3 regions of the Eisenbergiella sp. OF01-20 genome follow, and region 2 is predicted to be linked to each of the others. Evidence: a T-box and tRNA genes for the amino acid it is inferred to sense, from the RefSeq annotation. Region 2 holds a T-box; the other regions hold tRNA genes.
The links. The T-box of region 2 lies ahead of proS (proline--tRNA ligase). A T-box ahead of a tRNA ligase gene usually reads a tRNA of that ligase, here a tRNA-Pro.
Positions count from the first base shown of each region.

Region 1: it has a tRNA-Pro gene. The T-box ahead of proS (proline--tRNA ligase) is inferred to sense a tRNA for this amino acid. The anticodon was not compared.
Region 3: it has a tRNA-Pro gene. The T-box ahead of proS (proline--tRNA ligase) is inferred to sense a tRNA for this amino acid. The anticodon was not compared.

Region 1 is NZ_QUES01000018.1:68,787-72,067, forward strand. Features, by position in the region: gene DXA36_RS19530 (alpha-galactosidase) at 1-1,641, shown strand, start outside; tRNA gene DXA36_RS19535 (tRNA-Pro) at 1,823-1,896, shown strand; gene glgX (glycogen debranching protein GlgX) at 2,375-3,281, shown strand, end outside.
Region 2 is NZ_QUES01000052.1:11,191-14,471, forward strand. Features, by position in the region: gene DXA36_RS30325 (sensor histidine kinase) at 1-1,136, opposite strand, end outside; T-box leader at 1,379-1,606, shown strand; gene proS (proline--tRNA ligase) at 1,786-3,216, shown strand.
Region 3 is NZ_QUES01000035.1:53,390-56,670, reverse strand. Features, by position in the region: gene DXA36_RS26600 (FMN-binding protein) at 1-227, shown strand, start outside; gene DXA36_RS26595 (hypothetical protein) at 220-774, shown strand; gene DXA36_RS26590 (SGNH/GDSL hydrolase family protein) at 977-1,525, opposite strand; tRNA gene DXA36_RS26585 (tRNA-Pro) at 1,645-1,717, opposite strand; gene DXA36_RS26580 (hypothetical protein) at 1,731-2,048, opposite strand; gene DXA36_RS26575 (cell division protein FtsX) at 2,054-2,962, opposite strand; gene ftsE (cell division ATP-binding protein FtsE) at 2,952-3,281, opposite strand, start outside.

The sequences.
Region 1 (3,281 bases), on a different contig from region 2:
CAGGCTCCCGGTCAGGGAATATCCCGTCTATGGAGAAGCCTTTGGTCACAAATGCTTCTGGTTCCGTATGACAATACCATGTGGCTGCGCTACGAGGCGGTGCCCCCGCGGGCCGGCAGAAGAAGCTATGATCTGACCGTTCTGTTTTCCCCCGACAGCCGGGAGGGGCTGCTGATCGGCGCTGTTGATTTTACCACATGGAAAAATGCCCTTGTCTTTTCCGGCTTTGATGCAGGAAAGCTGGAAGCCCGCTGCGGTATCGCCGAAGAAGGGACACATGACAGTGTGGAACATGGAAGCATGGCAGGAAATAAGGTTTATTCTTCCCGCTTCTGCATATTTCAGGGGGAGGATTACCGAAAGCTGCTGGAACAATACGGTGATTTGCTCAAAACCTTAAAAAAACCGTTATCCTGGAATGGGAGTGTACCTTTTGGATTCAACAGCTGGGCCGGATTCGCCTTTGAACTGAATGCGGATAATTTCAGGGATACCGCCGCTTTTATGCGGGATCAGCTGATGCCGGCAGGCTATCTGAATGAAGGAATTACCTATGCAAACCTTGATGCCGGCTGGAATATTATCCCTGACAAAATTCTGGAAGAAATGGTCATACAACTGCACCAGAATGGTCAGAGGGCCGGTATTTATGATGCTCCTTTTGCTTTTTTCGGACAGGATACGGAAGCTGAGATCCCCGGGGTTCCCGGTCACCTCTACTCGGAAATCCTGCTGCGTAATACAGAAGGCGAATTACTCCCACGGGTAGACGGCGCAATTCCTTACGATGTAACCCATCCGGTCTGGAAAGAACAGATGAGGTGGAAACTGCAACGCTTTATTGACTGGGGTTTTGATTATATTAAGCTGGATTTCTTAAGCCACGGCGGTATGGAAGGCTGCCATTTTGATGATGCAATACGCACGGGACGCCAGGCAATCACGGAAGGATATGAGTTTTTGACAGAAAATCTGTCTGAGGATAAAATCGGCAGGCCCTTTTTCATAAGCCTTTCCATCGCGCCTCTGTTTCCTTTTGGGTACGGACATGCGAGACGATTTTCCTGCGATGCATTCGGTACGGCGGAAGATGTGGAGTATGTCCTCAATGCCCAGACCTATGCCTGGTGGCAGAGCGGGCGGCTGTATGCGGCAAATGATCCGGATCACATCTGTCTGTTGAAGAGCTTCTGCATGGAAAAAGACAGCACGCCGGGAGAAGCAAGGGCACGGTATACAACAGCGGTTATTGCAGGTACTGTCATGATGCTCAGTGACGATTTCCGAAGAGAGGAAGCCCGCCAGAGAGCCTTGGAATTTGCAACCAACAGGGAAATTAACAGCCTTGCGGCATCGGGAAGTGTATTTGTGCCTGCGGAGTCATGGGGTTTTTCCGCATCAAATATCTTTACGGCCCAAAAAGACGGAAAGCAATATGCTGCTGTGTTCCACTGGAAAAAAGGAAAGGAACAGGTGTGTGTGGATCTAAAACGTGCCGGACTGCATCCCACCTCCTCTTTCCGGGAACTGTGGAGCGGGCAAATCCTTCATCCGGAAAACGGCATCCTGACATGGCCGGTACAGGATTGTGACGCTGCTCTTCTGGAAGAGATCCTCCCGGAGGACATATCCGGTATCTGAAAGCTTGTGAACATAATCTCTTTTTGCCCGGAAAAGAATATACGCTCCTTTTTCTCCTGTCGCGGCAGGTAGAAGGAGGGGCTGTCTTATGGGGATAAAAAGCATAAAAATATATTTTTAAAAACCCATTGACATTTTCCTTTATTTTTTGTATTATTGAATGGCTTGATAAAGTCCGCATCGAAGCGTGGCTCAGTTTGGTAGAGCGCTGCGTTCGGGACGCAGAGGTCGCGTGTTCGAATCACGTCGCTTCGACTATAAGAAAGCCCGGAAACTTAACGTTTCCGGGCTTTTACTTTTCCCCTTTTAATGCTGGAACAGGCCGTTCTACGTTTTGTCCAGCAGACACGAAGTAATCAGTATTGCTTTGTCTGCTTCTATCTGCCCTTCTTCCGCCCATGGATAAAAAATTTTCTTTTATGTGCTATAACTTCATAGGGCCGTTAATTCCACATATAATAAACCATTCACTCATACACTACTCATTATATCCTGCTTCCTCACTCTCCCGCCGTCACGAAAAACAGGTTGTACCATGCCTTTTCCCAGGATATAATCAGTATAAGACGGAACCAATGACAGCCATAGCCGAAACGGAGGTAACGCATTGAAAAATAAGGACCAGACTATTTCTCCTCAGCCTTCGCCTGAGGAAATGTTATTTGCACAGACTGACGATACCCTTCTGCTGGAAAGTATTACGGGTGAAGAGGTGTCCGCCAACCTGAAACCTATGGATGATATCAACGGATATAAGGTACGTCCCGGCTTCTATGAGGTTAACGGCGCTTCTGCCCTGCCCGGAGGCGTAAATTTTACCATTGCTTCCCACAATGCCACTTCCTGTGAGCTTTTGCTTTTTCACCGGAAATCCTCCCAGCCTTTCGCCAGTATTCCTTTTCCGGAACACTATAGGATTGGTAATGTATTTTCCATGATTGTGTTCGGTTTGAAAATTGATGAATTTGAGTATGCTTACCGGCTGGATGGACCCTATGATCCGGAAAAAGGGCTGATATTCGATAAAAATAAGTATATTCTGGATCCTTATGCAAAAGCGGTCACCGGTCAGAGTGAATGGGGCGTACACCTCCCCTGTGAGCGGAACTGTCAATATAAATCCCGGGTGGTGCGGAATAACTTTGACTGGGGCAGCTGCAAACAGCCGCTGATACCCATGAAGGATAATATCATTTATGAATTGCATGTCAGGGGCTTTACCAGGGATGCTTCTTCCGGGGTTTCCCATCCCGGCACCTTCTCCGGATTAATGGAAAAAATTCCTTACCTGAAGGATCTGGGGATTAATGCAGTGGAACTGATGCCCATCTTTGAGTTTGATGAAACGGCCGGCAGCCGGGAGGTGGACGGACGGAAGCTTCTGGATTATTGGGGATATAACCCTGTGTGCTTTTTTGCTCCCAATACCAGCTATACCGCACAGATCGAATATAACCAGGAAGGGCTGGAGCTGAAAAAACTCATCCGTGCCCTGAATGAAAATGGGATTGAAGTCATACTGGATGTGGTGTTTAACCATACTGCAGAAGGAAATGAACAGGGGCCTTTCTTCTCGTTTAAAGGGCTGGATAACAACATCTATTACATGCTGACCCCGGACGGTTATTATTATAATTTCA
Region 2 (3,281 bases):
TTATATAGAAAGTGGGGATTCATCTGGGCAAGAAGGGCATTATATTCCGCCCGTTCCCGGAGTGTACTGTCCTGGGCCATTTTTTCCACACTCTGGGTAAGTTCCCCATACATGGTATTGAACTGATAGCAAAGGTAGGAAGTTTCATCCCGTGTGCGGGGGACAATATGTTCAACAGGTTTTCCTGCATTAATATCTCTGAAGCTTTTATCAAGTGCCAGAATATTTCCCAACATTCCCCGAAGCAGATATGTAATCATCAGAATTACTCCAATTAGTACCACTAACTCTACAATCAGAAGAATGCCGGCCAGGGATTTGGTACGGGCCAGGATGGTACTTTTGTTGACAAGGGCTTCCAGTGTCCAGCCTCGCTTGCCTACTGACGTGGAAGAAATAAGATACTGTTCCCTTACAGATTCGCTTTCACTGTGCAGAGAGTGCCTCAGCTCTTCGCTGCAATATAGCAAACAATCGTTTTCATCATAGATAATACTGGAAAAATCATGATCTCCAAGCAGCGTGTGGAAATAGTCCTTGTCAAAAGTCAGGCAGACGATTCCTTTATAATCTGTGGTTTCCGAATGAATATAGTGTTTAATCAGGTAGATTTCATCGGGTCTGTCGGGAAAGCTGCGCCACAGGGTACTGCCCTGACGGGGGAACATGGTCTTATAGTTATCCCGGATTTCCTGATACACGGTTTTTTCCTTAAAATTTTCCAACTGCAGTTCTTCTGTGGTATCGTAGTAATAACTGCAGCTATACTGATCAAGTATATAAATACTCTTCACATTGGTGCCGCGCATTTTCATTAGTGTGGCCAGCCTTTTCAAACTTCTTTCCACGTCTGCCACATAAAGGTTGCTCAGATCATTCTGGTAGGAAAAGACAGAACAGTATTCGAGTTCTGTCACCAGCTTCTCTTCAATGGTTGAAATCAGATTGTCGATATTATCCGAAAGGATCTGATTTCCGTCTTCCATATAGAAGAATTCCTTTTTTGTGATATCCTCCCGGTAAATCCAGTATACCATCAGGTCGGAGAGAACAATGGTGATAATAGTAGAAAGAATACAACATAAGATCATTTTTTTCCGAATCCCCAGAAAGGGTTTCTTACGTAGTTTTTTCATAATTTACCTCTGTCCCAGTTCCTGAAAATAGCTGGAAAAGCTGTTTAAGCCTGCCCTTATAATACCTTAAATCGTTATTTTAGACAACCTCAAAGATAGCTATGGAAAGTGATCACTGTACGATACAGCCTTCTTAGGGCGCAGCAGGTAAAACTGTAACTAGTCTGTACCCGTCTATACCCATATTTACAAAAGAAGTTGACAAATCCGCAAAAGTTTCCTAATATCAATACAGACATATTGATAAAGCAACGAAAAGGAAAAGTAAGCTGCCGGCCTGATTCCCAGAGAGAAAACCACAGGTGGAAGGTTTTCATGAAGCCGCAGCCCAACCGGCCTTGGAGCTTTGTGCGAAGGAACGGATAGGTTCCCCAAGTACAGCGTAATTCCGGCGTTAACGGAAAAGTGAGAGAATGCGTCCCCCCGGACGTATTAATCAGGGTGGTACCGCCGGTTTTCCGGTCCCTCAGACAGGTTTCCCTCGGGAAGCCCGGATGGGAGATCAGAAAACGGCGGTTTTTTGTTTCCCGGAATTTCTTGCCGGAGACAAGGGACAAAACCTTCCGTGGATTTGATGGAACAAAAAAGGTAACTGTGAAGGTACGGAACAGTTACAAAACAAGCAAGGATGAAAAAGGAGAAAGAAAAAATGGCAGACAAGAAATTGGTGGAAGCAATAACCTCCATGGATGAGGATTTCGCCCAGTGGTACACCGATGTGGTAAAGAAGGCGGAGCTGATTGATTATACCAGTGTAAAAGGCTGTATGGTAATCAAGCCGGCCGGCTATGCAATCTGGGAGCTTATCCAGAAGCAGCTGGATGACAGATTCAAGGCAACCGGCGTGGAAAATGTCTATCTTCCCATGTTTATTCCGGAAAGCCTTCTTCAGAAGGAGAAGGATCATGTGGAGGGTTTTGCCCCCGAAGTGGCATGGGTGACCCATGGCGGCCTTACGCCCCTTCAGGAGCGTCTGTGTGTACGCCCTACCTCAGAAACCCTTTTCTGTGATTTTTATAAAAACGATATCCATTCCTACCGTGATCTTCCCAAGGTATATAATCAGTGGTGTTCCGTTGTCCGCTGGGAGAAGGAAACAAGACCGTTCCTGCGTTCCCGCGAATTCCTGTGGCAGGAGGGCCATACTGCCCATGCCACCATGGAAGAAGCTGAGGAGCGCACCATCCAGATGCTGAACCTGTATGCGGATTTCTGTGAGCAGGTTCTGGCTATGCCTGTCATCAAAGGGCGTAAGACGGAGAAAGAAAAGTTTGCAGGGGCGGAATCCACCTATACTATTGAAGCGCTGATGCATGACGGGAAAGCCCTTCAGTCCGGCACCAGCCATAACTTCGGGGACGGTTTTGCCAAAGCCTTCGGAATCCAGTTTACGGATAAGGATAATACCCTGAAATATGTATACCAGACCTCCTGGGGGATGACGACCCGTCTGATCGGCGCTATCATCATGGTGCACGGAGACAATTCCGGCCTGGTACTGCCTCCCCGGGTGGCGCCTACCCAGATCGTGATCATCCCTATCCAGCAGAAAAAGGAAGGCGTTTTGGAAACCGCTTATGCCCTGAAAGACAGACTCAGCAATTTCCGGGTAAAGGTGGATGATTCCGACAAAAGCCCCGGATGGAAATTCTCCGAACAGGAAATGCGCGGGATTCCTATCCGTGTGGAAATCGGGCCTAAGGATATTGAAGCAGGGAAATGCGTGATCTGCCGCAGGGATACCAGAGAAAAGACAGAGGTTGCCCTGGATGAACTGGAGGTTACGGCAGGTGCCCTTCTGGAGCAGATTCAGACGGATATGCTGGAGCGTGCCCGTGCCCACAGGGATTCCCATACCTACGTGGCTGAAAATATGGATCAGCTGGAAGAAATCCTTAACAGCAAACCTGGCTTTGTAAAAGCGATGTGGTGTGGAGATCAGGCCTGTGAAGATATCATAAAGGAAAAGTATGCCGCCACCAGCCGCTGCATGCCTTTTGAACAGGAGCGGCTGTCCGATACATGCGTATGCTGCGGAAAGCCTGCGAAGAAAATGGTTTATTGGGGAAGAGCTTATTAATTTTTACGTGTTTCCACATTGTGGAAAAGTATGTTAGAATAGCATTATATAAAAAGCAGGAGGGT
Region 3 (3,281 bases), on a different contig from region 2:
GCTATATTTATGCCGAGGTACAAGTCACGCTGACTGATGGGAGCATTTCCGGCATCACGCTGCTTTCCCATGAAAACGAACGGGGTACGGCTGCAGAAGAGGTGCTCGCCGTTATTACCGATACCCAAAACCTGCCGGTGGATGCCGTCACCGGTGCAACCTGCTCCAGCCTGGTACTCCAGAAGGCTGTCGAAAACGCATTGACAGGAGGAATATCCCATGAATAAATGTATGATTTTCTACGTATCCCAGCACCATCACAATACGGAAAGGCTGCTGAAGCAGGCCATAGACAAAGAATCCGGGGTGGAACTGGTTCCCCTTTCCCATGCCGCCTGCCCCGCCCCGGATCTTTCAGACACCGCCTGTTCTTCTCTTTCTCGTTCGGCTGCCTTTCCAACGGCTCCTCTCCTGCCTTCTCCGGCCTCTTGTCCGCTCATCGGCCTTGCCTCAGGCATTTATATGGGGAAACCGCATACCGCCCTGCTTTCCTTTCTGGAGCAGCACCGGAAGGAGCTGGCCGGACGAAAGGTTTTCCTCCTTCTTACCAGCGGATCCGGAATGAAAAAATACGCCGCAGACTTTTCTTCTCTTACAGAAAGTTATGGCTGCCGCGTACAGGGCTGCTTTCAGTGCAAAGGCTACGATACCTATGGTCCATGGAAGCTTATCGGCGGAATTGCCAAAGGCCGCCCCGACGCATCCGATATTTCCCGGGCCCGCGCCTTTATCCAGGAACAGCTCCGCGGCCTGCCCTCCGAAGGATCCCAATAACGCAATAACGGACGATGGCAAAGCATGGATCAAAACAAGCCTTTCGGGCAGCGGCTTTTGTCCGAAAGGCTTATCTGTATGCTTTTTTACAAGTCTCCACAAAAAAGGCCGCCGGATACCGAACGCCTTTGCCGCCTGCAGCGAAAGGCAATTTCCTAAAAAACAAGAACTATCCGGCCCCGCATTCCCTTTAGCAGGGCCGTCATGGCCGGGCTTGCCGTTCCTTTGTAAGAATGGCTTCCAGCAGGATTTCCGCCGCCAGCGCGGAGCCTTCCGGAGAAGCATGCTGTCCGTCCGAAGCATACATTTGCACGTCCGGATGAGCATGGATGTACTTCCACCATTCTTCCCCTACCGGCGCCAGAACAGCACCTGTCTCCTCCGCCATTCTCCGATAGGCGTCCGTCATCTGCTGCTGTCCGGCTTCGTTTTCTTTTTCCGCCCATGTCATATAGGCCACAGGCGTACTCCCTGCCTCCCGGATCCATTTGCAGATTTCCTTTGCCGCTTCCGTCATCACCTCTTCCGGCCCGAAGGGATGGGCATGCTCCTGAAGAACCACATAATCATAATTGCCGTAAAGTATGTTAAACCGCACCTCCGGTTCCTTCTGATGCTGGTGAAGGAACCAGCCGCCGTGGGCGATCATCGTAACCTCACAGGGGATTCCCTTATCTTTTGCCATGCCTGCAAAAAGTTCCGGCATATCATTAAAATATGTATGGCTGTTTCCAATAAATAATACCTTCATTTCTCCTGTCCTTTCCTTATCGTGGATTTTCATTCCAAAAGACACCGTCCCCGCTTACGGCGTATTTTCACCCGTTTCCGGATAACAAAAAGACCTGCATTTTCATGCAGATCCTTGCGTCGGAGTGACAAGACTTGAACTTGCGGCCTCTACTTCCCTAAAGTAGCGCTCTACCACCTGAGCCACACCCCGATATTATGCCAAATCAACCATATAACCGATTATCCGGCTTCTCAAAACTCTTCTGATAACCGTTAAAAACCATTATCAAATTACAGTTATCATCATTTGAACCCACCGGAAATTCATGGCGGACATCCAACCGACGAATGTTAGTATACAAAATAATACCAGATCTGTCAATATGTTTTTTCATATTTTGCAAAAATTTTTGTTCTTCTGGTAACAGTTCAGACGACCCTTTGTGCCCTGCGGCATCCCCTCCTTCCCCCGCATTTACCGGTGTACGCGCCGGATTCAATATCCGGCACGCATCACCACCCGTCTGGAAAAATGACGGCAAATCCCTTATTTCTTCTTTAATTTCCCCATAACAGCGATGCTTCCGATCGCACCTGTCAGCACACCAAGCCCTATGGATGCCCGTACCAGGCTGGGCAGCACCTGTCCGGCAGGGAGAAGCTGCACAGGGGCACCGAACAGTCCGAAATGAACCGCCGCAAACTGAATGCCATATACATAGGTGGCATAGAGAAGCGCGATAGGGATGCACATTCCTGCGATTCCCAATACCAGCCCTTCCACTATAAAGGGGAGCCGGATAAAATCCTCTCTGGCGCCAATCAGCCGCATTACCCGTACCTTTTCCTTTTGGGACGCCACCGTTACCAGCAGCGTACTGCGTATCAGCAGCACCGAAAGCAGAAGCAGGACAGACAGGCATCCAATGCCGATTCCCGTGATCCGCTCCTTCAGCCGTATCAGTGCGTTCACCGCCTCGGAGGAATGGGATACGGTCCCCACTCCTTCCAGCCCCTTTACATAGGCCACGAATTCCTCCTGCCGGCTTATGTCATTGATATACACCTCGTAGCTGTCACAACCGGCCAGGGGATTATCCCCTTCAAAAATCCCCTCCAGCAGTTCTTCATCGGACAGAAAATCCGTCCGGAAGCTGTCCCATGCCTCATCCTCCGAAATATAGATGGTATTGGTAACCTCCTCCCGCCCCCGGATAAGGGCCCCAAGCTCTTCCACTCTTTCTTCCGTAACCCCCTCCTGAAAAAAGACGGAAACCGCCACATCCCTTTCCACATTCCGTACGGCGCTGTTTATGTTCACCATGGCAATGTAAAATATTCCGAACAAAAAAATGGAGGAGGACATAGCCATTACAGCCGCCGCTGCATAGACCTTATTGTTCCATATGTTTTTAAATCCCAGACGGATCAGATAAATGAAATTCCTAAAGCTCATACAGAAATCCCCCTCTGTCACTGTCCTTGATGATTTTTCCGTTTTTCAGTGTGACTTCCCTTTTTTTCATGGAACGCACCAAATCCCGGTTATGGGATACCACCAGCACCGTAGTCCCGGTTTCGTTGATTGTTTTCAGAAGCCGCATGATATCCTCCCCGTTTTCCTGATCCAGATTTCCCGTAGGTTCATCCGCCAGCAGAAGGACCGGTTTATTCACAATAGCCCGGGCCAGCGCGGCCCGCTGCTTTTCTCCGCCGGACAGTTGTTTCGGGTAATACCGTTCCTTACTTTCCAGCCCTACCTGGGAAAGCACGTT